4 regions of the Pectobacterium parmentieri genome follow, and region 3 is predicted to be linked to each of the others. Evidence: predicted binding sites of a transcription regulator. Region 3 holds the regulator's gene; each other region holds the start of a gene.
The links. Region 3 encodes Fur, which represses iron uptake genes when iron is present. Its sites were predicted from a motif close to ATAATAATGAGAACNACTATCAA; they were not measured.
Positions count from the first base shown of each region.

Region 1 (7,821 bases), 1.1 Mb from region 3:
TCCATGCCTGCTCTAACTGCTCTGCGGAGCGAATCAGGCTTTGCCCTTTGCCGGATGAACTCATGACCGGCTTAACAATGCAGGGATAGCCAATTGCCTCTACTGCCTGATAAAAGCGCTCTTCGCTGTCGGCAAAACGGTAGGTGGATGTCGGAACGCCGAGTGTTTCGGCAGCCAGACGACGGATGCCTTCACGGTTCATCGTCAGGCGTGTCGCTTCAGCACAAGGGACAACGTGGTGACCCTGTTTTTCCAGCGCCACCAGCATGTCGGTAGCGATGGCTTCAATTTCCGGCACGATATAATCAGGGCGTTCGGCTTCAACCAACGCTTTTAATGCGTCGCCATCCAACATATTGATGACGTGACTACGATGTGCAATCTGCATCGCAGGGGCATCGGCATAGCGATCGACCGCAATCACTTCGATTCCCAGGCGCTGACACTCAATCGCCACTTCTTTGCCTAATTCACCGGAGCCAAGCAGCATCACTCGTGTGGCATCCGCACGCAGGGCGGTTCCAATCGTTAACATAACCTTATACCTGATCGGGTTGTGAAAAATGGCCGCAGTATAAACGAAAACGTTTGCGTGCGCATTAAAGAGGAGATGCTCTGGAATGCGTTACGCAAAAGCGCACCAAGAGACAAGGACGTGGCTTGGCATTGTAGGGCAATCGTGCCACTCTTCTTGCAGAGTGAAATTTTTATGTCAAGACAACGAGATCCGATGCGATGAAGACCCCGCAAGCTGAAAAAAAGCCCCACACGATAAGCACACATGGCGATACGCGTGTCGACAACTATTACTGGTTGCGTGATGACCAGCGTACCGATCCGCAGGTGTTGTCCTATCTGGAACAGGAAAATGCCTACAGTGAAGCCATCATGGCGCCTCACGCTGCACGTAAACGGTCGCTGTATGACGAAATGGTTAAACGTATTCCGTCGACGGACATGTCGGTACCGTATGTTAGAAAGGGTTATCGCTACCAAAGTCGCTATGAGCCGGGCAAAGAGTACGCTACCTATCTGCGTCAGCCTGAGCAGGCAACAGAAGTATGGGAAACGCTATTGGATGGGAATCAACGTGCGGAGGGGCATGAATTTTATAGTCTCGGCGCGCTTGAGATTAGCCCGAACAATACGCTATTGGCCCTCTCGGAGGATTTTTTATCTCGCCGGCAGTACACGCTGCGTTTTCGCGATCTGAACAGCGGCGAATGGCTACCGGATGTGATCGAAAATGTGACCGCAGGTGCGGAATGGTCGGCAGACTCGACGATGCTGTACTACGTGCGTAAACATGCACAAACGCTATTGCCGTATCAGGTCTATCGTCACCGCCTTGGGAGCGATCCAGCACAAGATGAACTGGTATATGAAGAGAAAGACGATACCTATTATGTCAGTCTGAGCAAAACGACATCAGAGCACTACATCACTATTTATCTCAGCAGCACTACGACGACCGAGGTGTTATTACTCGATGCGACGCTCCCAGAGGCGGTGCCGCAGGTCGGCATTCCACGTCGGAAAGATCATGAATATGGTATTGATCACTATCAGGGGCGGTTTTACCTGCGCTCTAACCGAGAAGGGAAAAATTTCGGTCTCTACCATTCGGATAAACCTGATGAACAAACGCTGGAAACGCTAATTGCTCCACGTGAACACCGCGTTCTGGAAGGTTTCGAACTATTCCGTGATTGGCTGGTAGTCGAAGAGAGGGAACGCGGTTTAACCAGCTTGCGCCAGATTCACTGGCATACGCAGGAAGAAAAAGCAATCACTTTTAATGATGCGAGCTATGTGGCATGGCTATCGTACAACCCTACGCCAGAAACGGCATTGCTGCGTTATGGCTATTCATCAATGACAACGCCCAGCACGCTGTATGAATTGAATCTGAATACGGGTGAACAGCAACGGCTTAAGCAAGCCGAAGTGAAGGATTTCTCTCCAGATCATTACCGGAGCGAACGCTTGTGGATCACGGTCAGGGACGGCGTCGATGTCCCCGTTTCCCTCGTTTATCATCGCGAGCATTTCACCCCTGGCAAGAACCCGATACTGGTTTACGGCTATGGCGCCTATGGAAGTAGCATGGAGCCCGATTTCAGCGTTAGCCGCCTGAGCCTGCTGGACAGAGGATTTGTTTTTGCCTTAACGCACATTCGCGGTGGTGGTGAGCTGGGTCAGCAGTGGTATGACGATGGTCGATTGCTCAATAAAATGCATTCCTTCACGGATTTCATCGATGTGTCTCAGGCATTGATAGAAAAAGGCTATGGCGACAGGGAAAACATGTTCGCTATGGGGGGCAGCGCGGGAGGGCTCTTGATGGGGGCGGTAGTCAATATGGCCCCCGATTTGTTCAAAGGTGTTGTGGCCCAGGTTCCGTTTGTTGATGTGTTGACGACAATGCTGGATGAGACAATACCGCTGACGACCGGAGAGTATGACGAGTGGGGCGATCCGAATGAACAAACCTACTATGACTACATCAAGCAATATAGCCCCTACGACGGTGTTACCGCTCAGCGCTATCCACATTTACTGGTGACTACCGGGTTACATGACTCTCAGGTTCAGTATTGGGAACCTGCGAAGTGGGTGGCAAAATTGCGGGATGTTAAAACAGACGACCGTTTGGTGTTGCTGTACACTGATATGGATGCTGGGCACGGTGGAAAATCCGGCCGCTTCAAACGCTATGATGACATTGCGCTAGAGTATGCTTTTCTATTGATGGTGCTTGAAAAGGCTGCGGAAGGTCACGAATAAGTGCGAGCAACTGAAATTATGAGGGTAAACCCGTCTTCGGGTTTACCCGATTGGCATGACACATTACTTAGGTAATATCAGTACTCAGGTAATATCTGCCTGCGGTTTCTTCGCCTTTTTATCGGCTCGTTTTTCGGCGGCCGTTTTGAGGGGCTTTTTCTTACTGTTCTTTTTGCTATCCAGTCCTTTACTCATATCTTGCCTCGCTTGATAAAAGGTAAGGTTGCCACTCCATTAACCTCTTGTGAGGGACGATATGCAAGCAGAAAATCATTTTTGCTGTGTAAGAATGTAACCCGTGGAAAGGGATGTTTTCCACGGTAAGGCCGTCTTAGAGTGGAATGCGGGGAATCGCTATTTAGACTTAGGCTCGTAGGGTAAACGAGAGAACTGCAGTGAGCGTTGGCGATAAAACATCACACGTTCACGAAAGTAGTTACGCAGGTGTTCGGGTTGTTCTCTCTCAACAACCTCTGGAATGACTGGCATATTGTAACGTTCTTTGAAGGCAACGCCTGATGCCGCCAGGTCTACGTTAACCTTATCCATATCCTCTTTGGATAATTCTGCCAGATTATGTCCCATGCCGCTTTCTCCTGCCTATTGGTCACCGACTGATAGGTGCCACGGTAAAGTAGCAACAGGAAAATGGCAAGTGTTCACCTTATCATGTGGATGTTTATTATTCTGATTGTGAAATGGGAATCATTTTTAATACCGGAAAGTCATAAATGATATAAATTGAAGTTGTTATTTTTGGTAATAAAAATTATTCTCAATAATACAGTGAAATTCATTCTGAATTGATAATGGATATCAATATAAATAATTCTAATTTATTGTTTTACATTGTTATTTTATTTATAAATCATCAATGTTAATAAAGTGTTTTTTATTTTATTTTTTCAGGCATAATGCCCTAAATAATTTCACCTGCCGGGAAATAGGGAGTTACCATGTTAAAAAAAGAAATGATTCAGAAGCTGAATGAGCAACTTAATCTGGAGTTTTATTCCGCGAATTTGTATTTGCAAATGAGTGCATGGTGCGGTGACAAAGGTTTTGAAGGCGCATCCAGCTTCCTGAAGACGCATTCTCAGGAAGAAATGCAACACATGCAACGCCTGTTCGACTATCTGGACGATACAGGAAGCCTGCCTGTACTAGGCGCGATTGCCGCACCGCCGATTGATTTCGACTCGCTGGCTGATGTTTTCAAGTTGACCTATGAACATGAACAGTTGATTACAGCAAAAATTAATGAGCTGGCACATGCCGCGATGGCACTGCAGGACTACTCCACATTTAACTTCCTGCAATGGTATGTTGCCGAACAGCACGAAGAAGAAAAACTGTTCCGTTCTATTCTGGACAAACTGGCATTGGTTAATGCTAGCGAAGGCGGCCTGTTCTTCATCGATCAGGATCTGAAAAAAATGTCTACGGTAGCCCCGTCAGCCTAACGGCAATCGACACTTTTGTCGGCCAATGTGCATTTGAAGAGCGCGGGATAACATTCTTTTTATCCCGCTATTTCTTTCCTCGAACGACCTTTCTACTTATATCGTGCAGTCGATCTTATTCTTGGCTTCGCACTCGACTTCATCTTCCTCTGTCGCTATGATCGCGTTAGTCGTGATACACAACTTTATGTTTTATAAGGTTTGATGCTGTCTTTCTCTGATTTGGATAAGGCTGCAAAACTCACATATATCATTGTCTGAATACGCATGTCGGGAATACCATGATGAAGAAACTTTTGCTATCTATCGTGCTTACCTCACTTTCTGCGAATGCTTTTGCTGCCGCCAAACTGGCAAATATCAGCCGGCTGGAATATGGCGATCGCTGGGCTTTCACGCGTGAAGAAGTGCAACTGATTTGTCGCCCTGGCAATGCGCTGTATGCCTTACATACTGGGACGTTGATGCAATATCCATTAAACGATACTGCTATTGCGCAGATGAAATCTGGACAGGTGAGTGCACAACCGATAGACGTGATTTGGCTGGACGATCCTAAACATCCCGGACAGAAGAAAAGCCTTCAGCCATTTATCGACCGTGCAGAGCAACTGTGCTTACCAGATAGTCAGCCATGAAGTGATTGATTTATCTATTTAATGTTAACTTCTTGCTTCTTTATGGTTAAGGTAAAGTGTGAAACCTGTTCCATTTGTGATAATTGCGAACGGATTGATGCTGGAAAACGCAGGGGAGTTGGCTACGCTTAAGGTTACAAGGCTATTACAGCTTGTATAAATGCCAACTTTTAGCGCACGGCTCTCCCAAGAGCCATTTCCCTAGACCGAATACAGGAATCGTATTCGGTCTTTTTTTAACTTATTGATTTATGGGTTTTTATTTTTATAAACCACGAAAAGTCCACGAAATTCGATATACGGCCTTTTATAGATAGGTATATTCCTTCCCTCGATTATCTAAATATTTTTCTGTCATTCTTACTTATTTATGACCTGGCAATTTCTGAGCAAATTCCTTTCCTTGTTCTTTCTCATATAACCTGCCAGCCAGACTTCTTATTTCATGAAACGTCGGCGGCTTCTCATCTAATTCAATCCCTGATGCCTTTCATGTTCTTGTGCCTCGGGCTGGCTACTTAGCTCGTTCGCATCAGCGATTTGCTGGGTATTAGCAAAATGTCTGTGAGTTTATGGAAAAAATGCTGTCCTAGCCGATCGCGTGCTCGCAATTTACAACGCGACCAGCTTCGGCGGGTTTTTGCTTTTGTACAACAGTCCTCCCTGATAAAATCATTAAACAATGGAGGAAGTGTATTATGACGAATTGGGGATTAGGATCTTTAGTTGCGGGGATAGTCTGGCTTATCGTGTCATTCAATATGAGTACATCCATCGTGATAGATGGTAAACTTGTCACGAATGTTTTTTTGATCGCTGCTCGTGAAAGTCAGATGAATATGGGTTGGTTGTTAGTCGTCGTCGGGGGCGTTTTCACGTTCTTGGGAGTGGCTAGAAAACGGTATACCAATAAACACCGTAAACCCTGAAAGCACGGTTATAATAGCTAGGGAGTATTATGAGCGTTTGGGATTACTGCGTGATAGCTGCCATTTTTCTCTGTGGTATCGTTATGATAGTGGAGTCTATCATTTACGTTCGTAGAGGGGTTTATACAAAGACTTTTAAAGGCGTCAGTCGGCGCGAGTATATTCATAGAAATGACAGGCCAGATGTATACTGGCTGCATGTTATTTGTCATTTTAGTGCCGGTATCGCGATGATTTATATTGTTTTCTGGATTTTTTATCCTTTTTCCATATGACTGCGTTATCTTATTTTAATATCTTATCAATAGGGTAAGGAAGTCAGGATATTGATTTTATTGCTGTCGGTGTTTTCGTTTTCGGTAATGGCTGAGGTTGAGAAAGAAAAATGGGCTCACTTATTTGAAAAGATAAATTCGACGGATTTCATATAGAAACCGCAACCACCGATAATGGAATTGCAAAGTGCTGGTATGTTTTCACTGAATTTTTTCATGTATGGTGGTAAATTCTTGCGAAGATGTCCAAGCGACAGAACCTCTGAAACCCGCCATTAGTGCGTTTTTTTTGTTCAAGTGATAGTGCTTCTTTTGCGTTCGCTGTGTAAATTAACAGATAACTATTAGCAACATAACGTTGGTATCATTTGCACTCTATTTATGGATGTGTGAAACACTGGAGCGTGTATGAAATCGGTTTTATCGTTTGTTGTTGCTATTTTAATTTCCTTTTCCTCTTATGCTTCCGATTTGACTGAAGACCAAGGGTTATCTGGTCTAATTTGGTCAAAAAAATCCAACAAAGAAGCGATTCAGTTAATCAACAAGAATCCTGAGTTAATCAATTCAAGGACTGGTGCTGGGTTCACTCCGCTGCACTTAGCTGGGATGATTGGGAATAAAGAGATTGCCATATTTCTTCTGGAGAAAGGGGCGGATGTTAATGCTGTTAATGACGATGGGTATAGTCCTTTAGTGGTAACTATAGCTAACGGCAATCAGGATATAGCAGACATCTTGATAAAGAACGGTGGCAAGGAACTAAGACTTTAACGTCGCAAATAAGATTATTTCCAGGCTCGCTTTAGCGGGTCTTTTTCTTTTTATTTCAAAGGGATTGACGTTACAATGCGAAAAATCATTATGTTAGCACTGGCTTTACCATTGACATCATTTGCTGCCATTAATGATATCAACAAAGCCGCACATGAAATCTGCCTGATTGAGTGGAATATTACGGACAAGGTGGGATCAACGGATAGAGATGTGCTGGCAATCGTCAATGAAGAGGTATCCGACTTCAAAGAACGCGGTTTTAGCCTTTCAGATTTCGGTATTGATGAGCCGGAATACATTGCTACATCGGCTAGGATTGCCGAATCATTTCGCAGAGATCATCGTCCTCCTAATCGACAATATGACGATGATATCAGGGATACACTCAGAGAGTTAATGGTTCCTCGTTGTGTGACAAAAGTAAAAGAGAGTTTAACTAACCATTAAGCTATCGCAGTACAAAAAATACGGGCTGCGCTAACGCGTGGCCTTTTTATTTGCTTGATCCGCGAACAAAGATTTATGTAGGCAGGCGAACCTGCGAGGGTCTCCCGACCAAAAAGATCCTCAGATGTCTAAACGCTATATCGTTCGTGAACGCTATCCACTGATTTGATCTGACCTCGAGCATGCAAACCGCCAACTCTTTACGCCGGAGCGTCAACAGCCCGATGAAAAAACCTTGTACAGCAACTATTTCTCATTGAGTTTCTCTTGCCTTAAATTTACCTATGATAGGATTACTCTGAAATTTTTTTTGGAAATAGGGATATATGAAAAAAGTCATTGGTGTTTTGGTCGGTGCGATAATTTTGACAGGATGTGCAAGGCCTCATGTTCCCGCTGATACAATCTTAAATCAAGAGCTGGTAACGCCCAATAGCAGTGAACAGCAAACAAAAATTACGGTTACTCGTAACAAGCAGTTTATAGGGAGTGCCAGTGGTGGCGT
Region 1 is NZ_CP015749.1:1,838,911-1,846,731, reverse strand. It holds gene purT (formate-dependent phosphoribosylglycinamide formyltransferase) at 1-535, opposite strand, end outside; gene A8F97_RS08280 (S9 family peptidase) at 736-2,787, shown strand; gene A8F97_RS08275 (DNA polymerase III subunit theta) at 3,142-3,372, opposite strand; gene ftnA (non-heme ferritin) at 3,744-4,250, shown strand; gene A8F97_RS08265 (YebY family protein) at 4,532-4,888, shown strand; gene A8F97_RS08250 (ankyrin repeat domain-containing protein) at 6,501-6,866, shown strand; gene A8F97_RS08245 (hypothetical protein) at 6,942-7,316, shown strand; gene A8F97_RS08240 (hypothetical protein) at 7,643-7,821, shown strand, end outside.
Region 1: ftnA (non-heme ferritin) is a predicted target of Fur. The motif match lies at 3,591-3,613, and genes of this name have one in related genera.

Region 2 (7,821 bases), 2.1 Mb from region 3:
AAAGCTTATCCCATTTGGTTTTGGAGTACAGGAACAGCTCAGGAATAATGAAGTGGCGACTCCAGGTGAAATTCTTGGCAACAGGCATGTAGTTATGTGCCACATAAGTTGGTGGATTATTTTCGGTGCCGTCAATCACTCCGGTTTGCATGCCGCTGAAGACTTCGCTGGTGCCCATAGCGATGGCGTTAGCGCCCATAGCTTTCAGCGTTGCGAGAGCAACCTGGCTGGTTTGAACTCGAATTTTCATACCTTTGAGGTCTTCTGGTTTCGCCACGGGTTGCTTGGTGATTAAATTACGCGTTCCCGCATCCATCCAGCCCAGGAAAACCAATTTTGATTTACTGCTATGGGTAATTTTGTCACCAATTTCCTGACCGATTTTTCCATCCAGCACTTTATGCAGATGATCTTCATCACGGAAAATATAGGGCAGGGTGAAGACTTCTATTTCTGGTAAAATAGCGGCAACGGGCGTCATTGAAACACGGATAATATCAATTGCACCGAGCTGAGCCTGTTCAATCATTTGCTTCTCATCCCCTAATACGCCGCCGGGGAAGGTTTTAATTTCCAGCCTGCCATTGGTAGCAGATTTTAATTTTTCTCCCATTTTCTGTACGGCGACGATATTAGGATAACCTTCAGGGTGAACATCAGAGGCTTTAATTTGTTGTGCCTGAATCGCTTGGCTCATCAGGAATGCAGTAGAACCCAGACAAATGCCGATCAATGTTTTCGACAGCTTCATTGAATTATCTCCAGAGGTAGGGGGACATTATCGATAATAAAAGGGTGATTAAAAAATCAAACCCATGAAAAATAGAATAATTTATTGTGGTGCATCGGTGAGAAGACGGCATCCTTGTATAGCTATTATCGTGGCGCGCGTCGGGATTCTCTGTGGGTTAAGCTAACCTATTATACAACTTCGTAGAATGACTCGTGTCACAAAAGAAAAAGCTAATATGAAATGCTGTTTTATAGGGTTTTTATTCCTATTTTCTTAATCTAAATCTTCATAACATGATGTTTTTATTTGTCTTGTTGTGTGTTTGTGTTTCTATTCATTTCATTGAACTTATCGCCAGTCACCATGAAATGGTGTGATAACTTAATGTCGATCACAAAAACCTTACAGTATAAGGCAGTGTTTTAGGCGAGTACCTGCAGCTATCGCCTGCCAGATATATTCCTGAATGCGATTCTTCATGCTTCTTTATGCATTTTCCGTCGAAATGCAGGTAATACCCCCAAAAACCCTGTCAGAACGCAAGAAAAAGTGTGTTATCTGACGTAAATAATAATGAGAACGACTATCAATTCGTTCAGGGTTTGGTATCATTTCAGGCTGCGTTATTGCGGCATGATACCTACGGGTGTGTGCGCGTTATTGTACAGAACGAATGGTGGAGGCACAGCGTGAAAACGGCTGTCAGTAATACAACTCAACAGGTGTTATCAACCTGGCAAAAAAAACGTGGTGCGTTCAGCGCATTTTCCCGTAGCGTGCTGGTTATCCTGCTATGTACGGCGGGACTAAGTGGAAATGCGTTTGCGGCTCCGGCAACGACGCCGTTATCGACAGAGAATGCGGCACCAACTGCGGCACCCTCTCCAATACCCGTGACAACCGAAGCATCCGCGCCGACGTCAGCGCTTACGCTTCCGGCTAGTGCGGTGCCGGGTACGAATAACCTGATGAAAACCGATTTATCCGTCTGGGGTATGTACCAGCACGCCGATGCCGTGGTGAAAACGGTGATGATCGGTTTGCTGCTGGCTTCCGTGATTACCTGGTCGATTTTCTTCAGTAAAAGTGTCGAAATGTCTGGCGCGAAACGTCGCTTGCGTCGTGAGTATCTGGCGCTGGAGCAGGCGAAAACGCTGGACGATGCGCTGGAGACGGCTGATTCGTTCAAAGCAGGCAGCGTAGCGCAGCAATTGCTGGAGGATGCGCAGAACGAACTGGAACTTTCTGCACGTTCAGATGATAACAACGGGATTAAAGAGCGCACCGCGTTTCGTCTGGAACGTCGCGTGGCGGCAACTGGGCGTCATATGGGGCGTGGTAATGGCTACCTGGCCACGGTCGGTGCAGTTGCACCGTTCGTAGGGCTGTTCGGTACGGTATGGGGCATCATGAACAGCTTCATCGGTATCGCACAGACGCAAACGACTAACCTGGCGGTGGTTGCCCCGGGGATTGCAGAAGCTCTGCTGGCGACGGCGATTGGTCTGGTCGCGGCGATCCCTGCGGTTGTCATCTATAACGTCTTTGCGCGCTCGATTGCTGGTTACAAAGCGACGGTCGGTGATGTGGCGGCACAAGTGCTGCTGCTGCAAAGCCGCGATCTCGACGTGGCTGCCAGCAACGATAACCGGGCGTCTTCAGCAGCGCATAAACTGCGGGTGGGTTAAGTCATGGCGATGCATTTGAAGGAGGACGTAGGTGATGATGGTGAAATGCATGACATCAACGTCACGCCGTTCATTGACGTCATGTTGGTTCTGCTGATCATCTTCATGGTGGCAGCCCCGCTGGCAACGGTGGATATTCGTGTCGATCTGCCAGCATCATCAGCCGTGCCGCAGCCGCGCCCAGAGAAGCCGCTTTATCTGACGGTAAAAGCGGATAAGCAAATGTTTCTGGGGGAAGAGGCGATTAACGAGCAGTCTCTGGCTCAGGTGTTGGATGCAAAAACCAGTGCCAACAAAGAAACAACTATCTTTTTTCAGGCGGATAAAAGCGTCGATTATGAAACCATCATGAGCGTGATGGATTCACTGCGTAAAGCGGGTTACCTCAAGGTTGGTTTGGTCGGTGCGGAAACCGCTGCTGCTAAATAACGATTACGAGTGATGTTTTAAGAAGGAATGCGGGGTGAAGGTTCAAACCGCATTCCTTTTTTTATTTCAACGTGAAGTCCGGTGCCGCATGAACGCTGGAAAGCGCCGCTAGTCCAGCGTTCAGAAAGGCAACCAAGGCACCATTTCCCGCAGCCTTTATCAAGACGCGCGACAGGGTTAACTCGCCGCGCGGTCGTCTTTCTATGCAACGTGGTCGCATGAATCAGCGCTGGCGGTTGCTGCTTTCCACCAGAGAGTTGTAGTTCCTGATGAGCCTGTCGGCGCTGCCATGTACCATCCAGCCGGAGTTCTTGGACAGCAGTATACGATCGCCTTGGCTGTAGGGCGTCTTATCACGCACTCGGCGCAAGCGCTCTTTAGCGGACATACGATAATCTTCCAGTGGCAAATTCATCAGAGACCATGTCGCGGGTTTCACTGTGTTGGGCTGCTTGGTCAGTTCGATCAGTGCGTCGACGTTGTCCTCATAGGCTTTAAGCCGGGCCGTGGCGGTGTTGATGTCGAAGTCATCCTGCGTTAGCACATTTACCAGTTGCTTGGCGCTGAGCATAGTGGCCATATGCCAGTAATTGAACTGGCGGCCTTCGCTCTTCTCGATTTCTGCCAGTTGCTTTAGTTGGCGCTCGTCGTTAGCTTCTTCCAGAGCCTGATTGAACTGGCGACTGGCTGTGTTGAATGCCGCATAGTGCTTGACGATGTCGCCGTGCATCGCCTTGCCGCGTGCCATCGCATCATCTTTATAGTTCTCGCGATCGTAGTAAGTCGAGGCTTCCTGCAGCGTTTGGCCCCAGGCGATTACTGTTGCAGAGTAGTCTTTGGCGGCCGTGTCCAGCGCGGGCATGGCTGGCTCGCTTTGGGCCGCGCTGATAACGGGGTCTCTACAGTCTTTCAGGCTGGATTCCGATACCGAGTAGGTGCCGTAAATAACGCGTTCCTTGCCCGTAGGGCCTGCTTTCATATCTTTTACCCAGGATGTGTAGCGCTCCATCGCCTTGTGGGCAGAAACATGGGTGGAGTTGAAGCATTCGATGTAGATATTGAGCTTCTGGTTAGCATCCACCTGAGGTTTCGCCGCCGGTGCGGGTGCTGCGCTGGCGGTGGCAGAAGCGGGCTGGTCTGGGGCTGCTGCGACGTCGGGCTTGTCTTCGCAGGCCGTTAAGCCGATGGTGGCGGCAACGAGCGCGGCCAGCCTAGCGGGTGTCCGGATAGTGCGAACGTTCATGTGAATCTCCCTTTTCTTTGGTCGTGATATATGATGGTTATGCCGTCACATCAGGGCTACCGTTAGACGCCCTTGGGTGATGCGCTACATGTGGTGATGACTGTTTTTGAAGAGGTGATGCTTCTTTGAACGCAGAGTGGCTGAGGAAAGCAGCGGGGGGCTAATTGGCTGAGCGGTGCCTTATTAATTACCTTATTTATCATCCAGATGAACCTTAGCGTCTTCCTTGACCATCATGCTTAGACAAAATGATTCCGCATTATTGCTATCAATGCAACCCTTAACTTCCCGCTAGGTCAAGCCGTCGTGACGGGAATATTTGCGTTAATAGCAGAAGACGCCATAGACCTGCTAGCAATAAGGTGATTGTAGCGAATAACCGCTTGAGAACCGTTTTGAACTATGCCCGTGAGTCAGGGTGACGCCAGTGAATACGCGTCGGGATATAGCGCCGGTCTTCTTCAAGCGGCTGTTGCGCAATCAAACTTGTAATCATTTCAAAGCTGTTGCGCGCCAGATTTTCACAATCCTGTGCCACGGTATCGATCTTCAGCGGTAAACAATCGAACAGATAGTGATCGTCAAAGCAGCACAGCCGGATACCGCTTCCCATCAGGTTATGCTGGTTCATATAGCGCAGCACGCCTTCCATTAGGCCGCAGGCGGCAACAAACAGTGCTTTTGGCGGACGTCCCAGTGTCGCACACAACTGAGCAAACATTTCATAGCCCGCGCTGGGGTGATAGCTGCCATGAAGGATCCACTCTGGCTGGCAGTCGATACCGGCACGCGTCAGCCCAAGCTGGAAGCCTTCCAGACGGTGGCGAGTCGGGGAAATACGCGGCTGGCCGCCAAGGAAATAGAACTCATCACGGTGCTGACGGGCGATACGTTCGACCATTTCCGCCGTGGATTCTACCGCTTCGGAAATCACCATCGGCAGCGTGGAATCACCAATAACCCGGTCAAATTGTACAACGGGCAGTTGCTGATTAATTTTTTGATATTCGACGTCGCTCAACAGGCTGGAAGCGACGATCAAGCCATCGACCTGACGCTGTACCAGACTGTTAACTGCCATCATCTCCTGACTGGCATTCTCGTCGGTACAGGCAATCAGTAACTGTAACCCTGCTTCACGGCACCGCATCTCCAGTTCGCGGGAAATCACGGCGAAGCCGTAGTTGGTCATTTCCGGCACTACCAGCCCTAGCGTGTTGCTGCGTGAGGAACGCAGAGAACGTGCGTGAATGCTGGGTTGGTAACGCTGCTCGTGCGCAACGGCCAAAATGCGATCGCGGGTTTCATCAGAAACGCGAAACTCTTTACTGCGGCCGTTAAGCACCAGACTGGCGGTGGATTTTGATACACCGGCTAGTGCGGCGATGTCACTGATTGTTATGCGTTTAGTCGGTTTCACCGCGTGGTCTGCTATCAGAAAAAAGGGATGTTATTCTATCACGCATGGCGCTAACAGCCAGTGTTGTAGCGTTAATCGTCCAGAGCCGCTGAACATGATGGTCGCCTCGCTTTCCGGGAAGTAGCGTGCAGACATCACGGCCTCGCCATCGTTGATAAAAATCTCAATGCTGGAGCGATCGCACAGTATCTGCAATTGACGCAGATCGCCGCGCCAATAGCGATGTTCGGGTTCGCCAGTGCGACGGTTGTGTCGGCTCATCGTGACGCGTTCGCCGTCCCAACAGAGAACGATCTGCGAGGCAAGGTTGAACTGGAACTCTCCCTGAGCGGTGATGAGTATTTCCGCGCGGCTAATGGCGAACTGCGGCGCGTAGTCTGCGGCACCCTGCCAGATATCATGCTGCTTGCGTAACTGTTGCAATTCTCGGGCAGGACGTTGATAAACGCGATCGCCATGCCGTGTGAGTTCACGCGGGCAGGTCATGGTATGGATCCAGCCATGTTCGATTGTCGGTTCAAAAAACTCATTGTCATCAGGAATCGACATCCAACCGAACAGCAGGCGTCGCCCGTCTTCACTCAGCGTAGTTTGCGGTGCGTAAAACTCGAAGCCGAGATCCAGTTCGTGAAACCCCTGATGCGGATAAGTACCGCTTTCGTAGTCGAGTGAACCAATAAAATAACCAGCCTGAAAGGTATTCAGGTAGCGTTCCTCTTCGGCGGGAATACCCTGTGGGCAGCAAATCAGTACATCTTTGCCATCCAGCGGGAACAGGTCTGGACACTCCCACATATAGCCAAAATCACCGAGCCCACCTAAACGGGAACCGGCGATCTCGCCGATCTTGTCCCATGCCAGCAGATCGGCAGAACGATAAAGCAGTACTTTTCCCTGAAGATCGAGATCTTGTGCACCGAGCACCATGTACCACCGATCGTCATGACGCCACACTTTCGGATCGCGGACGTGGCCAGTGTAGCCGTCGGGGAGCGTTAGCACTGCTCCCAGCTTGTCATATTCACCGTTGGGGTTTTCGCGGGCGAGGCACTGAAACGCGGTACGTGAGCCATCGTCGTATTTCACGTTACCCGTATACATCAACATGATCGCCTCCTGATCTACCACGGCGGAACCGGAGTAGCAGCCGTGGCTTTCATAGCTTTCGCTCGGCACCAGCGCCACGGGTTCATGCTTCCAGTTCACCAGATCGGCGGAGCTCCAGTGCCCCCAGAATTTTGCTCCGTGGGCACAGGCTAAAGGATTCCACTGATAAAACAGATGGTAACACCCGTTGTGATGAATAAACCCATTCGGATCGTTAAGCAGGCCAACGCTCGGGGACAGATGCCAGTCCGGGCGATAAGGATCGTCTTGTTTCCGTGATTGGCCTGACATCAGGGCGTGCGCCATGCGCTTGAGTAAGTGGATTTCCTTCATGATTCGCTATCCGTTTTGTATTTCAGCAGTAAGGAAATGACAAAGGCGGCACCGAATGCAATCAACATCCCAATCAGGTAGTTAAGCATCGATCCCCCTTGCACAATCGCCAGCCCCGGAAAACCAGTCAGCCCGACGGCCGTCATATTGACGTGATTGAAGACTACCCATGCACCACCGAGCGCACCGCCCGCCAGTGCTGCCAGGAACGGCTTAATGAAGCGCAGGTTGATACCAAAGATCGCTGCTTCCGTAATCCCCAGCAGACAAGAAAGCCCTGCCGGAACGGCAATGGCTCTGGTTTTGGCATCACGCGTTTTGAAATAGACCGCCAGACATGCGCCACCCTGCGCCACGTTGGCCATCGCCCAAATCGGCAGCAGGAAGTTGACGCCGATAGCCGGGTTGCCAAGCAGACCAGCTTCAATCGCATGGAAGCTGTGATGGACGCCAGTGATTACAATGGCGGAGTAAAGGCCACCAAACAGTAAACCCGCGAACCAGCCAGCGTGAGCAATCAAGGTGCTGAGGACGAGAGAAATGCCATCACCCAGTGCACGCCCCGCCGGCCCGATGATCAGCATGGCGACAAAGCCGGAAATGATGACCGTCAGGAACGGCGTGACGATAATGTCCAGTGCATCGGGTACGATTTTACGCAGACGTTTTTCCACGATGCTCATGAACCAGACGGCCAGCAGTACCGGGAATACGGTGCCCTGATAGCCAATCATGGCAATGTCCATGCCGAAGAAATGCATGGTCTGGAAACCCCCTGCGACGCCCCAGGCGTTGGTCAGTGCCGGATGGGTCAGAATGCCGCCCAGCGTTGCACCCAGATAGGGGTTGCCGCCGAATTCTCGTGCGG
Region 2 is NZ_CP015749.1:3,641,841-3,649,661, reverse strand. It holds gene A8F97_RS16515 (TRAP transporter substrate-binding protein) at 1-751, opposite strand, end outside; gene exbB (tol-pal system-associated acyl-CoA thioesterase) at 1,423-2,421, shown strand; gene exbD (TonB system transport protein ExbD) at 2,425-2,850, shown strand; gene A8F97_RS16500 (YiiG family protein) at 3,074-4,093, opposite strand; gene A8F97_RS16495 (substrate-binding domain-containing protein) at 4,494-5,513, opposite strand; gene A8F97_RS16490 (glycoside hydrolase family 32 protein) at 5,544-6,953, opposite strand; gene A8F97_RS16485 (sucrose-specific PTS transporter subunit IIBC) at 6,950-7,821, opposite strand, start outside.
Region 2: exbB (tol-pal system-associated acyl-CoA thioesterase) is a predicted target of Fur. The motif match lies at 1,301-1,323, and genes of this name have one in related genera.

Region 3 (7,821 bases):
GCTTGGCAAGGGCCAATATTATTCATCCGCGGCGGCGATTCCCCCTATCTGGACGATCGCTACCGTGATTCGCTGCTGCGTCAGTTCCCAGCGGCGCGGGCGCACGTTGTCAGCGGCGCGGGCCACTGGGTTCACTCAGAAAAACCCGATACCGTTTTGCGCGCTATCCACCGTTTTCTGGACGCGAATTAACCAGACCATACACACACTGGCGGATTCATGGCAACAGCGGCAGTTAACCGTTGTCGCCGCCAGTGTGGCTAGGGTATGATGGCGTTCGCAGTAGAGGGACGGCTGATTCAGCCACAAGTCATTGTAACCACTTCATCAAAGTGCACGCGTAATTCCCCGGCATGTTCCACAGATAGCCAAACCGCCCCCTGACAATCCTATTGCAGAGTGAGGGTAGGCATCGATTTTATCTGTAGGACAGAACGGGCAGTTCTGTGTATTTTGATCCGAATACCTTGCAGTATCATTACTTATGGCAAAAGAACAAACGGATCGCACTACACTGGATCTGTTCGCAGATGAGCGTCGTCCGGGCCGCCCCAAGACCAACCCGCTCACACGTGACGAACAACTAAGAATTAACAAGCGTAATCAACTACGTCGCGATAAAGTGCGTGGCTTACGCCGTGTTGAATTAAAGATTAACAGCGACGCTGTGGATATCCTGAACAGCCTTGCTGAACAGCGGAACATTAGCCGCAGTGAATTGATTGAAGAGATGTTGCTGGCACAGTTGGCCGAACAGCAGCCCTGATTGACGTAACGCGATATTCACATAGTGCGGTTTCATATTTTGCGCGGCGCCATCTCTGACGCCGCCTGAACATTCATCCGAGACTAAAAACACGCCACCGGATTAAAACAACACTGTTTTCTGATTAAAAATTTCCCGATTAAAACAACAGTTAGAATTTTTCCCAGTTGTCGCTACTGGCTGGCAGTGCTTTGCCTGCACGCGGGGCAATCACTGCCGCTTTTTGCACCGGTTTTGCAGCCACTTGCAGCGCTGACTGCGAATCGGACAGTTGGAACAGGGACACAGTCTGGTTCAACAGCGCCGCCTGCTCTTCCAGCGACAAGGCAGCCGAAGAGGCCTGTTCAACCAATGCCGCATTTTGCTGCGTTACGCTGTCCATTTCCGCCACTGCCTGACCAACCTGTGCGATGCCTTTGCTCTGTTCTTCAGATGCCGAGGCAATTTCACCCATAATATCTGTCACGTTAGTGACCGCGCGGACGATATCCTGCATGGTGTCGCCGGCATCGCTAACCAAATTGGAACCCGTATCCACACAGCGGACCGATTCAGAAATCAGCCCTTCAATCTCTTTCGCCGCCTGTGCACTACGCTGCGCCAGACTACGTACTTCTCCGGCTACCACGGCAAAACCACGGCCTTGTTCGCCCGCACGCGCCGCTTCTACCGCGGCGTTCAGCGCCAGAATGTTGGTCTGGAAAGCAATGCCGTTAATCACGGTGGTGATTTCTGCGATTTTTCTCGAACTGCCGGAGATTTCTGCCATGGTTTTCACCACGTTTTCGACGATCTGCCCACCCTTCTTCGCCGTTGTTGAGGCTTGCAATGCCAATTGGCTGGCGTGATTGGCATTTTCTGCGTTCTGTTTCACCGTCGCCGTCAGTTGCTCCATGCTGGCTGCCGTTTCTTCTAACGCAGAAGCCTGCTCTTCGGTACGTGATGACAGATCGTTATTACCCGCAGCAATCTCAGAAGCCCCCTGATAGATGGAGTCCGTGCTGTTTCTGATGGTGCTAACGGTGCTAGCCAAACTCCCCTGCATTTCACGCAGCAATGGAAATAGGCGGCCAACGCAGTTATTACCAAAGTCCAGAATCGGCTTGCCCAAGTGACCAGAAGCAATCACGCCAAAGTGATAGCGCAGGTCATTCAGCGGGCGAACCAAGCACACCACCAAATAACGGTCGGTCAGGAACAGCATGATAAGACCGATAAACAGCCCGCTCAGCAAAATGTTCTGTCCAACCGTGGTGATTTGTTCAAAGCGAACCCCCGCTGCAGCGAATTTCTCTGCGCTGGCGCTACTGAATGCGGATAGGGACGCGCCAAACTGACGGCTCAATGGCGGCACAATATTCTTGGCCTGATTTTGGTAATCGTCCAGCGCGTTGGCAACAGCCTTTTGATAAAGCGGTTCAACACCTTGAACAACCAGACTATTCCAGTCACGACTGACAGCCTGCACCAGAGCATTATCCAGACCCGCATGATCGATGGCATTAAACGCCACCAAATCAGACTTCAGTTTATCCAGCGCGACGAGAGCAGAGGCCTGCTCTTTATCAGCGGTAGCATTATCACCACTGCGACGCGCATCTACGGCACGCGCCAGACGGGTTACCATACGGAAGTATTGATCGTTGCCCTGGTTGATGAAATTCATGTTCTGAACCAGCAAGGTGCTGGTTTTTGAGGTTGTAGTCATCTCTTTAAAAGAGAACAGGGTATATATCGATACCCCCCCCCAAAGAACACAAAAAATGCCCAGCACCCATAGCATAGCGGTTCTGATGGCAATATTTTTAATAAGTCTCATAGCTCACTCCAAATCAGGAAAATGGTTAAAAAGATTTTTATCGCTAATCAACCAATATGAATCAGAAAATTCACACAATAAAACAGACCACTTCTCCCTAGCGTTCACATTTCACCGAGTCGAAAACTCAAAAACCACGCTAGTTCATCGGCTAAATACAGAGAATATTTAGCACTCTTGCTATATTTATTAATATAATTTTTCACACCGAGAATAAATTCGCCTATTTTTATAAATATACGTTTTTTAATCAGAGGGTTGAAAGCAAAGCGACTGCCACCCTACGTCCCTTGTGCGTTGGCGTGGATACACAGCCAGACGGAAAAGCAATTTAAACATCATTTTCATTTTATTCTTTAATATCAAAAGCTAAAGACTTTCTCTTCAAGGTTGCATCGTTTCAGCTACAAATGATTATAATTCTTATCTTCTTTGATTAGGAATATTCCCGAAAAATGTTACAAATCTTCAATTCAATAAAAACATTATCTTTTGTATGTATTTTAATTCTCCCTAAATAGAGATGTACCGTTCCGTGACTTTTATTTCTTAAAAAAAGAAGTCTGCTTTTAATTACAACTGAAAGGAAATGCAAAATAAAAACATCATTCATAAAAAATGAAACGTCGTTGCAAATAAATAACCTTCTGGTACTGGGCTATGCATGTCTAATCTCGGAAGGCAATATAACCATACTATTGACATGGATAATTTAGCGCCAGAAGAGATGCACTTCGCTCCTTTTATCGCCCTCCGCATTTTGCATGCTCTTGATTTACGCCTCTATACCGATACGAGTTTCTCCTAATGTGAGTGTCTGTTATTATTAGCAGATAAGTGGGTGAAACATTACACCATACCATTAGGAATCAAGGGGTTATTCAATTCATGGCACTCATCGGAATATTCTTTGGCAGTGATACCGGCAACACGGAAAACATCGCCAAAACGATCCAACAACAGTTAGGCACCAGCGTTGCTGATGTTCATGACATCGCCAAAAGCAGCAAAGAAGACCTGGAAGGTTTCGATATTCTGCTGTTAGGTATTCCAACCTGGTATTACGGTGAAGCTCAGTGCGATTGGGATGACTTCTTCCCTTCGTTGGAAGAGGTTGATTTCACCGGAAAATTGGTTGCTCTGTTTGGCTGTGGCGATCAGGAAGACTATGCAGAATACTTCTGTGATGCCATGGGAACTATTCGCGACATCATTGAGCCTCGCGGCGCGACGATTGTCGGCCACTGGCCAACAGAAGGCTATTATTTTGAAGCGTCTAAAGGACTTGCCGACGATAATCACTTCATTGGTTTGGCTATCGATGAAGACCGCCAGCCTGAATTGACCAGCGAGCGCGTGACGACGTGGGTGAAACAGATCGGCGATGAACTGAATCTGAAAGAGCTGGTTGGTTAAGCCATTTTGGCTCTGATAATCCCTATCAGAGCCAAAATAGTATCGATAGGTAAAACCTTTCATAATAATTGATACATTTTTTTAACTTCTATCAGTAAACCTGTACAATAATCCCATCGGTTTTATACGCGCTTTACCTTTTCCTCATTCATCAACAACGGATTGCGTTATATATCAGTAGTGTGAGTGGGGACAATATTGTTAACATTCCCTTGTTTTCATTTTGTATGCGCGGTTCTATAATTGAGACGCGTTTGCATTTTTTGAGCCGACCGATGTCATAGGCTAGGCAGCCTCCATTGATAAGTAAGCTACAGGACTAAACCCGCATGACTGACAACAATACCGCATTGAAGAAGGCCGGCTTGAAAGTCACTCTTCCAAGACTGAAAATACTGGAAGTGTTACAGGATCCTGTCTGTCATCACGTCAGTGCGGAAGATTTATACAAGAGACTGATTGATATGGGCGAAGAGATTGGTCTTGCTACCGTCTATCGCGTACTCAACCAGTTTGATGATGCAGGTATCGTAACCCGTCATAACTTCGAAGGTGGTAAATCCGTCTTTGAATTGACGCAGCAGCATCATCACGATCACTTAATTTGCCTCGACTGTGGCAAAGTCATTGAATTCCGCGATGAATCTATCGAAGCACGTCAGCGTGAGATCGCAGAAAGACACGGCATTAAATTGACCAACCACAGTTTGTATCTCTATGGGCATTGCAGTGAAGGGGATTGTCGAGAAGACGAAACCCTGCATGAGTCCACACGATAAATCGACCACATAAAAAAATAAAACCGCCGAGGCGGTTTTATTTTCTAACTCATGCCCTTAACCTACCCAGGTATCGCGCAGCCCGACCGTTCGGTTAAACACCAGATGGTCTGTACTGGAGTAAACGCGATCGGCACAGAAATAGCCTTCGCGCTCAAACTGATACGCTTTCTCTATTTCCGCCTGCGCCAAACTCGCTTCGACAAAGCCTCGCGTAACTTTCAGTGAGTCTGGGTTAATCGTCGACAGGAAGTCATCCGCCGCGCCAGGATTTGCCACACTGAATAAACGATCGTACAAACGGAATTCTGCTGGCACGCCATGCGCCGCGGAGACCCAGTGGATAACCCCCTTCACTTTACGGCCGTCAGCCGGATCTTTGCTCAGCGTTTCCGCATCATAACTACAATAGATCGTGGAGATGGTGCCCTGCTCGTCTTTTTCAATGCGATCAGCTTTGATCACATAGGCATTACGCAAACGAACTTCTTTACCCAACACCAGACGTTTGTACTGTTTGTTAGCTTCTTCACGGAAGTCAGCGCGATCGATGTAAACTTCACGGCTGAATGCCACCTGACGCGAGCCCATTTCCGGCTTATTAGGATGGTTCGGCATCGCAACAAACTCTTCGTGCTCAGCGGGCAGGTTCTCGATCACGACTTTGACTGGATCTAACACTGCCATCGCACGCGGAGCATTCTCATTCAGATCGTCACGGATGCAGGATTCAAGCGCGGCCATTTCCACGTTATTGTCCTGCTTCGTTACGCCGATGCGCACACAAAATTCACGGACGGAAGCCGCACTATAGCCACGACGACGCAGGCCTGAGATAGTCGGCATACGCGGGTCATCCCATCCTTCAACCACATTTTCCACAACCAGTTGGTTCAGCTTACGCTTGGACATAATCGCGTATTCGAGATTGAGGCGGGAGAATTCGTACTGGCGTGGATGGCAAGGAATCGTGATGTTATCCAGCACCCAGTCGTACAGACGACGATTATCCTGGAATTCCAACGTACATAGAGAATGCGTGATCCCTTCCAGCGCATCGGAAATGCAGTGGGTGAAGTCATACATCGGGTAGATGCACCACTTATTGCCCGTCTGGTGGTGATCGGAGAACTTAATGCGATACAGCACCGGATCGCGCATCACGATAAAGGATGATGCCATATCGATTTTTGCACGCAGACAAGCAGTACCTTCAGCAAACCCGCCGTTACGCATTTTTTCAAATAGCGCCAGGTTTTCCTGCACGGTACGGTCACGATAAGGGCTGTTTTTGCCCGGTGCCGTCAACGTACCACGGTATTCGCGAATCTGATCGGCGGTCAGCTCATCAACGTAAGCCAGCCCTTTACCGATCAGCTCAACCGCATAAGCGTGCAGTTGATCAAAATAATCAGAAGAATAACGAACGTTACCGCTCCATGAAAAACCCAGCCACTCGACGTCACGTTTGATCGACTCAACGTATTCGATATCTTCTTTTACCGGATTGGTGTCGTCAAAACGCAGGTTGCATTGCCCTTGATAGTCACGCGCGATACCAAAATTCAGGCAAATAGATTTGGCATGCCCAATATGCAGATAACCATTCGGCTCTGGCGGAAAACGTGTCTGAATACGGTCATGCTTACCAGACGCCAGATCTTCATCAATAATCTGACGGATAAAGTTAGTCGGGCGGGCTTCAGCCTCACTCATTCTTCATTCCTCAATGCTAAAACGACGTATAACCGACAATGATCCAACAAGCTACGCTGGGAAACAACCGTTAATTATTCATAACGAAAAAAAGGGGCGAGATTGCTATCTCACCCCCTCAGTTTCATCGATATAACACGGCGTTACACAAGCATCGTCATTATATTACGCCTTGTCATACTCCGCTTTCAGCGCCGTTGCGATCGACTCAGCCTGCGTGCCCACAACAATCTGTACGCTTTGTTTATTCAGGCGAATAACACCCGCAGCGCCAAGACGTTTCGCCTGTGCATCATCAACCAGAGAGGAATCAACCACGTTCAAACGCAAACGTGTGATACAGGCATCGATGCCAACCAGGTTGGCTTTACCGCCAAGTGCCTGTAAATATCCCTGTGCCAACGCCGCCGTATCGTTTGACTTCTTGCCCACAGACGCTTTAATCACGTCATAGCCATCTGCCTCACTACCGCTTACCGCCAGCTCACGTCCCGGCGTTAACAGATTGAAGCGAGTGATGGTAAAGCGGAACACCACGTAGTAAATGACGAAGAATACCAGCCCCTGCGCTATCAACATGTACCACTGGGTTGCCAGCGGATTACGTGAAGACAGCACCATATCCACCAGACCGGCACTGAAACCAAAACCGGCGATCCACTGCATACTGGCTGCAATAAAGACGGAAAAACCTGTCAGTAACGCATGCAGGAAATACAGCACTGGCGCGACAAACATAAACGAAAATTCCAGCGGCTCGGTGATCCCGGTAAAGAATGAAGCAAATGCCGCCGCCAACATAATCCCGGCCACTTTGCTTTTGTTCTCTGGGCGCGCGCAGTGGTAAATCGCTAGCGCAGCGCCCGGCAGGCCGAACATCATAATCGGGAAGAAGCCCGCCTGATAACGCCCAGTGATCCCAACGATGGCTTTACCAGAATCGATAGACTGTTGGCCTGCCAGGAAGTTAGGAATATCGTTGATACCTGCGACATCAAACCAGAACACAGAATTCAGCGCATGGTGTAATCCAACAGGGATCAGTAAGCGGTTAAAGAAAGCATAAACCCCAGCACCAGCCGACCCTAACTGTTGAATATGTTCACCAAACGACACCAGCGCATTGTAAATGACTGGCCAGACGTACATTAAAATGAACGCCACCAGAATCATCAGGAAAGAAACCAGAATCGGTACCAAACGCCGCCCACTGAAGAAAGAGAGCGCTTTAGGCAATTCAACCTGGCTGAAACGGTTATACAGTTCGGCGGACATCACACCGACGATAATCCCGATGAACTGGTTTTCAATCTTACCAAACGCAG
Region 3 is NZ_CP015749.1:708,391-716,211, reverse strand. It holds gene ybfF (esterase) at 1-192, shown strand, start outside; gene ybfE (LexA regulated protein) at 485-766, shown strand; gene A8F97_RS03065 (methyl-accepting chemotaxis protein) at 918-2,585, opposite strand; gene fldA (flavodoxin FldA) at 3,474-4,001, shown strand; gene fur (ferric iron uptake transcriptional regulator) at 4,331-4,780, shown strand; gene glnS (glutamine--tRNA ligase) at 4,838-6,496, opposite strand; gene nagE (N-acetylglucosamine-specific PTS transporter subunit IIBC) at 6,662-7,821, opposite strand, start outside.

Region 4 (7,821 bases), 1.5 Mb from region 3:
GCGGTTACGTCGAGCCTGAGTATGTTGAAGCGATGCTGGAACGCGAAAAGCTGACCTCCACCTATCTGGGCGAATCGATTGCTGTACCACACGGTACGATTGAAGCGAAAGACCGCGTGCTAAAAACGGGCGTTGTCTTCTGCCAATATCCTGAAGGTGTTCGTTTTGGCGATGAAGAAGATGAGGTTGCGCGTCTGGTTATTGGTATCGCTGCCCGTAACAACGAACATATTCAGGTCATCACCAGTCTGACTAACGCGCTGGATGATGATGCGGTTATTGAACGTCTGGCACACACTCAGGACGTTCAGGAAGTGCTCGACTTACTCTCCGGTAAAAAGAGTGCCTAATTGATGTGGCTAGTGCCGCCTTCGGGCGGCCTCTTTTTATGTCTTTTTAAGGTTATATCTCATGAAAGCATTACATTTTGGCGCGGGTAATATTGGCCGCGGGTTTATTGGGAAATTGTTGGCCGATGCCAACGTCGAGTTGACATTCGCTGACGTCAATCAGCCGCTGTTGGATGCTCTCAACAGCCGTAAAAGCTACACGGTGCGGATTGTCGGTGATAACACGCAGGTTGATACTGTCAGCAACGTTAGCGCAGTTCACAGCGGCAGTCAGGATGCTGTTGCGCTGATTGCCGTGGCCGATCTGGTGACGACTGCTGTGGGGCCGCAGATTCTGGAAAAAATCGCCGGAACTATTGCTCAGGGGCTGGTTAAGCGTCACGAAGACGGCAATACCCGGCCGTTGAACATTATTGCCTGTGAAAATATGGTGCGTGGCACCAGCCAGCTAAAACAACATGTGCTGAAACTGCTGCCAGAAGGCCATCAGGAATGGGTGGTTGAGCATGTGGGATTCGTCGATTCTGCCGTGGATCGCATTGTTCCCCCTTCCGAAGCGGGCAGTGATGATGTGCTGGCGGTGACGGTAGAAACCTTCAGTGAATGGATCGTCGATAAAACTCAGTTCTGTGGTGAGTTGCCTGCGATTCCCGGTATGGAATTGACCGACAACCTGATGGCGTTCGTTGAGCGTAAGTTGTTCACACTCAACACCGGCCATGCGATTACGGCTTACCTTGGCCAGCAGGCGCGCCATCAAACGATCCGCGATGCGATTCTTGACCCGAAAGTCAGATCCGTGGTCAAAGGCGCAATGGAAGAGAGCGGTGCGGTACTTATCAAACGCTACGGTTTTGATGCGGATAAGCACGCCGCCTATATCAACAAAATTCTCGGCCGCTTTGAAAACCCCCATCTGCATGACGATGTGGAGCGCGTTGGCCGTCAGCCGCTGCGCAAGCTGAGTGCCGGTGACCGTCTGATCAAGCCGCTGCTCGGAACGCTGGAATACCATTTGCCGCATGACAACCTGATTACCGGCATTGCTGCCGCGATGCACTATCGCAGCGAACAAGATCCGCAAGCGCTGGAGCTGGCTGAATTAATCCGCACACAGGGTGCGCAGGCGGCGCTGGTGCAGATTTCTGGTCTGGATGCTGACAGCAAGGTTGTCGCGCAAGCAGTGAATGTGTATAACGCCATGCAGTAATCGGCGCGTCTCGTCACCAGGCAGGTGTGGTCTTTTCGACACGGTGTAAAGGTATACGGGCGACGTCGGGGATGCGATGTCGCCACACCTGCCGGTAAGCATGCTACCGAGATGGGTATGCTGTGTGCGGGTTTAAAGGGTCGAGAAGTGACGATGGAAGAAACACAGGCGTTTGAAAACCGGGTTCTGGAAGCGCTGAACTCAGGGAAGACAGTGCGCGATTTTATGCTCTGTGCCGTTGAATTGCTGGCTGAAGCGGCTAGCATCCTGATGTTGCAGGTGTTCCGTAAAGACGATTATGCGGTGAAATATGCCGTTGAACCTCTGATGACGGGAACGGGGCCACTGGGTGACCTTTCCGTGCGCCTGAAACTGATTTATGGCCTGGGGATGATCAGCCGTAAAGAGTATGAAGATGCGGAATTGTTAATGGCGCTGGGCGAAGAGCTAGCACATGACGATCGACACTATCGTTTTACCGATGATGAAATTCTGGGGCCCATTGGTGAATTGCACTGCGTTGCGGCATTGCCCGCAGAACCGGCTTTGCCATTGGGGGCAGATGCCGATCCGCTTCTGGTGAGTATGCAACAGCAGCGTTATCAGCAGATGGTGCGTTCCACGCTGGTTTTATCCTTGACCACATTGATTGCGCAAATCAGTCTGAAAAAGGCGTTTTAACCCCATTCTGCAACATTACCCCACTACGCCCGTCAGGCGTTTATACTCGGCATACTTCACGCTGTTTGTGCGTTGGTTACTCTTCCAACAACTCGAATTATTTAGCGTATAGTGTATGCTGTGCCCCGCATTATTCTCCCGTTATATATAGGTTATCTTTTATGAAAGAGCAGGAAAAAGCAGAAATCAAACGCCTTAGCGACCAATTGGATAAGCTGACGCATAAGCAGGCCACGCTGCTGGCACAAGGTGATGCCGAAGCCATCGCCCTCAATCTGGAAGCTTGTGAGAAGCTAACGGCTGAGATTGAGCGCCTGCGTAACGTGAGAGAACAAAAACTTAGCAAAGAAGCGCAGAAACTGGCGGATCTACCTTTCAACCGTGCGATTACGAAAAAAGAGCAGGCTGATATGGGAACGTTGAAGAAGAGTGTTCGCGGCTTGGTGATTGTGCACCCGATGACTGCGCTCGGGCGTGAAATGGGCTTGAAAGAGATGACAGGCTACGCGCCGAAATCGTTCTGACGCTTTTTCTCTGCGTAGACAGAGGATAAGCGACGGATACCCGATAGTACTGATTCATTGGCAAAGCCCCTGCTTAACAGGGGCTTTGCCGTTTTTGGTGCTTTGCTATTTTTACTATTAGCTTGGCGCGTGCAGACGATGCGTTTGGTTGTTAAACGCGATACCGGCGGGGGTATCATCATGCTGTGCGTTGGCCAGACGGAAGACGGAAACGGCCTGCTTCAACAGTCTCGCCTGCTCTTCCAGCGAGTCGGCGGCGGCAGAGGATTGTTCAACCAGCGCGGCGTTCTGCTGCGTGGTGCTATCCATCTCAACAATCGCCTGGCTAACCTGGGTAATGCCCCGGCTTTGTTCATCCGATGCGGTGGCAATTTCACCCATGATGTCATGCACCTGCGTGATGGAAGTGACGATATCGTTCATCGTTTTGCCAGCATTGCCGACCAGTGTCGCACCGTGTGATACCTGATTAACGGATTCAGAGATCAGGCCTTCAATTTCCTTCGCAGCCTGAGAACTACGCTGAGCCAAGCTGCGGACTTCGCTGGCGACAACGGCAAAGCCACGGCCTTGCTCACCAGCGCGGGCCGCTTCTACGGCAGCATTCAATGCCAGAATGTTAGTCTGGAAAGCGATGCTGTTGATGACGGACGTGATTTCCGCGATACGTTTGGAACTGCTCTCAATCGCAGTCATGGTTTGCACCACGTTATTCACCTGCTCGCCACCCTGTTTCGCGGTTTGGGAAGCGCTGATAGCCAATTTGTTGGCGTGGTGTGCGTTGTCTGCGTTTTGCTTAACCGTCGCAGTGAGTTGCTCCATGCTAGCGGCAGTTTGCTCAACGGCAGCGGCCTGTTGCTCGGTACGTGATGATAAATCTGTATTGCCCGCTACGATCTCGCCAGACGCGTTAGAAATCTGGCTGACGCCGACGCGAATGTCGTCGATCATATTGTGCAGGTTGTCATTCATTTTTGACATCGCACTCATCAACTGGCCCAGTTCATCTTTACGGGTGGTGTTGATGGACATGGTGAGGTCGCCCGTTGCGATTTTTTCAGCCATGCTCAATGTGCGACCCAGTGGCGTGGTGATTTGACGCGAAATAAACCAGGAAATTAGTAGGCCAAGCAGTAGCGTAATCAGTGCCGCAATGCTCATTTGCAGCGTGGCGTTGTAAATATCGGCCTGTGAGGCGGCAAGCTGATCGCTGGCGAGGGATTTGATAACGACATTCAACTGATCGGCAACAACTCGCATTTGCTCAGCCTGTGCTATCTCTTCCTGATAGGCCGGCATATAGGCCAGAACCTGTTCTTCATAATTGTTCATGATCGTCAGAACCGGCGCTAGTGTGTCACGCTGTTCGGCAGATAGGCTCTGATAAAGGAAAGTCAGTGACGTTTGTGCGGCGTTGATAGCATCCGTCAACTTTTCTTCGGATTCTTTATCCGTTGAGAGTAATAAACCGCGGACATGGTAACGAACGGAAATCAGCTTTTGATTCAAATCAGAAAGTAATAATTGAAGATTGGCGCTATTGTTGTCTATCTTTAATTGGTCGTTGAGTTGTTCCAGAGGTTTTTCCGTCGTTGAAATATTCCAGCTTTTTCTGACGGCATCTTTGGTGTTCACTGCATTAATATAATTTTTTTGTTTTTCCTGATAACTGGAAATTAATGTAGGAATACTTGCTATTTTTTTTTCATCATTTTCCGGCCAGCTAAATATTTTTGCTTTTTCGGCGAGTTTACTGATGTTTGAAATATGCTCAATGTTCTTTTTTATATCATCAGGATTATAATTGGCTCCGTATAATGCGCGATAATACTTAGCCTGGTTGATCTCATCATTGATATTGTTGCTTAAATTAACTTTATCAATACTGTCTTTTAGCGAGCCTATATGCATAATGCCGGCACCAGCAATTACCATGGTCATCAGCAGAATCAGGAAAAAACCCAATCCTAATTTTTTACCGACTTTTAGATTATCAAAATTTATAGCCATCACATTTCACCACTATCTCGTATTGAGCCAAATTCATTATCCTGATGCACACTTGATTAGCGGTGTTAGCATCTCGGATTACCACGCGCCAAGCCAATCCTGCAAAACAGCATGATAAAAACCCGCAGTAGATATCGGCACTCTACTCTGAAACTTTACGCGTTGCCCGCTTTTCGGGCTTGAAGCCAGTGCACTAACAGGGATGCGTAAACCGTGCGATATCGTGGCGATTGGGTTGGGCGTGGCGGTGGGGAATGGCGAGGAAAATCAGGGTACATGTGGCTTGAAGTATGAAGAGGATAATAAAAAACTGGAATAACACGTTGTTATTCCAGCCTTGATTCAAACGCAGGAGCCACCTGATCACATCAGGCATCCAGCGGTTTTATTTTTTCGCGCCAGCGAAACGAGCCGCAGCTTCGTCCCAGTTCAGCACGTTCCAGAATGCTTTAGCGTAATCTGGGCGACGGTTTTGGAATTTCAGGTAGTAAGCGTGTTCCCATACGTCCAGACCGACGATTGGGTAGCCAGAGGTACCAGAAATCGCTTCACCCATCAGCGGACTGTCTTGGTTTGCGGTAGAAACCACAGCCAGCTTGCCGTCGTCTTTCAGAACCAGCCAAGCCCAGCCAGAGCCAAAGCGGGTTGCTGCTGCTTGCTCAAATTTCTCTTTAAACGCATCAACGCTGCCGAAATCGCGTTCGATTGCTGCTTTCAGATCGCCAGCCAGCGTAGTGCCTAATTTCAGGCCTTTCCAAAACAGGCTGTGGTTAGCGTGGCCGCCAGCGTTGTTACGCAGTGCTGCTTTTTTCTCGGCAGGGACCTTATCCAGTTGAGCAATCAGCTCTTCAACCGATAATTTAGCCAGCTCAGGCAGGGATTCCAGCGCGGCATTAGCATTATTGACGTAAGCCTGATGGTGTTTGGAATGGTGAATTTCCATCGTTTCTTTGTCGAAATGCGGTTCCAGTGCGTCATAAGCATAAGGCAGCGATGGCAGTGAATAACTCATGTTTAGCATCTCCATGGTAAAAAAAATGTTACGGCACTGTTCTGTTAGTACCGCGTAAGCAATACGTTCATTATAGTTAATTAAATGATATTGAAAATGATTATTCTCGATCTGGTGTGATGAACCATATTGCTTTACCTCATGATAACAAACGGTTATGTCGTTATTGCATTATGTAAAAACAAATTAATCTATACCGTCATGCTTCAAATAGCGTGTGTGCCTGTGGAAAACCATCGTGATTCTGACGGCAATGGCTTACTCGCTCAGGCGTTGCGGATGCGTGTAAATTGTCGCATGTCCTGGTCGACAAAAACCCACCAGCGTCAGGTTGCAGCGCCGTGCAACGTCAACGGCCAGCGAAGTGGCTGCCGAGACAGCAAACAGGATTTCCACGCCACACATGGCAGATTTTTGTACCATTTCATAGCTGGCTCGGCTGGAAACCAGTGCCGCCCCTTGCTGCCATCCTTGCTTTGCTCGAGTGCCAAGCAATTTATCCAGCGCGACATGGCGGCCGACGTCTTCACTCCCCCCGCACAGCGTGCCGTCTGGTGCAATCCAGCTTGCGGCATGAGTACAACCGGTCATCTGGCCGATCTTCTGCACATCACGCAGTCGCGTCAGCGCATTTTCAAGTTTGCTGAGGGAAAATGTCTGGGTGAAAGGCAGAGGCACCACCGGTTTGCCGATTTCCGCAAGCTGCTCTACGCCACATACGCCGCAGCCTGTGCGCCCGTCCATCGATCTGCGTCGTTCTTTTAGCCCGGCAAAGCGTCGGCTGGAAAGCTCAATGTGAACTTCAATACCGTTACAGGCGGGGTGCACATCAATACCGTAGATATCTGCTGGTGATTGGATAATACCTTCCGATAAGGAAAACCCGAGAGCGAACGGTTCCAACTCTTTCGGTGAAGCCATCATCACAACATGTGAGATGCCGTTATAAACCAGCGCAATAGGTACCTCTTCCGCCAGCCAGTCAGACTGTGGCTGATGCAGCGAATCGGGGTGATAGACCGAATGTTGCATTGCGCCTTCAAGGGCGGTATCTGCTCGTAAATGAACCTCTTCCACCTGAAATACCTGCATGTTAGTAACCCTGGAAATTAAAAGTATTATACCCGTCATACTTCAAGTTGTATGTGCGTTGGCTACGCTTAAATACTCGGCCCGTCGTGGGCCTCGCCCTAAAGGGCCAACGCTTTGCGTTGTTCAAAACGTTAACGTTTTGTCCTGAAACTCGAATTATTTAGGGTATACCTCACAGCGCCTGAAGGGATGCGAATTTTTCTCCAGGAACAGCGAGTGTGCTCGCATAGCAATGTGTATTTTTCCTGCAACAGGAAAGAAACTGTGCGTCAACTCGAAGAGTTGCCTTCTTCTCTGACCGAATCCTGTCGCTAACGCCATACCCCGTATAGGCTTCATGTAGCGGCTTACTGCTTGCCTCTTTTTTTCACTGCAGCATGGCCGCTCACCCGGAAATGAAAAGGAGACTGAAATGGCGCACGATAATCTCGAAGGCCGATCTGCATCTGGTGACGTCGGCTTTCTTAATCTGAAAAAACGCTATGACAATTTTATCGGCGGAGCTTGGGTTCCACCTGATGCGGGTCAGTATTTTGTTAATTTGACGCCAGTAACGGGTCAACCGATGTGTGAAGTAGCCAGTTCGACAACGCGAGATATTGACCATGCGTTGGATGCTGCTCATAACGCAAAAGCGGAATGGGGTGGCCTGTCGGTGCAGGAACGGGCGCTGGTGCTTAATCGTATTGCCGACCGGATGGAACAAAACCTTGAACGGTTGGCGCAGGTGGAAACCTGGGATAACGGCAAACCAATACGTGAAACCAGCGGGGCGGATGTGCCGCTGGCGATTGACCACTTCCGCTATTTCGCGGCCTGTATCCGGGCACAAGAGGGGGCGATTAGCGAAATCGACGGCGACACGGTGGCCTATCATTTTCATGAACCTCTCGGTGTTGTTGCGCAGATTATTCCCTGGAACTTCCCGCTGCTGATGGCCTG
Region 4 is NZ_CP015749.1:4,248,875-4,256,695, forward strand. It holds gene A8F97_RS19235 (PTS mannitol transporter subunit IICBA) at 1-350, shown strand, start outside; gene A8F97_RS19240 (mannitol-1-phosphate 5-dehydrogenase) at 412-1,560, shown strand; gene A8F97_RS19245 (MltR family transcriptional regulator) at 1,678-2,241, shown strand; gene A8F97_RS19250 (YibL family ribosome-associated protein) at 2,403-2,765, shown strand; gene A8F97_RS19255 (methyl-accepting chemotaxis protein) at 2,883-4,775, opposite strand; gene sodA (superoxide dismutase [Mn]) at 5,161-5,787, opposite strand; gene fdhD (formate dehydrogenase accessory sulfurtransferase FdhD) at 6,046-6,879, opposite strand; gene exaC (acetaldehyde dehydrogenase ExaC) at 7,292-7,821, shown strand, end outside.
Region 4: sodA (superoxide dismutase [Mn]) is a predicted target of Fur. The motif match lies at 5,872-5,894, and genes of this name have one in related genera.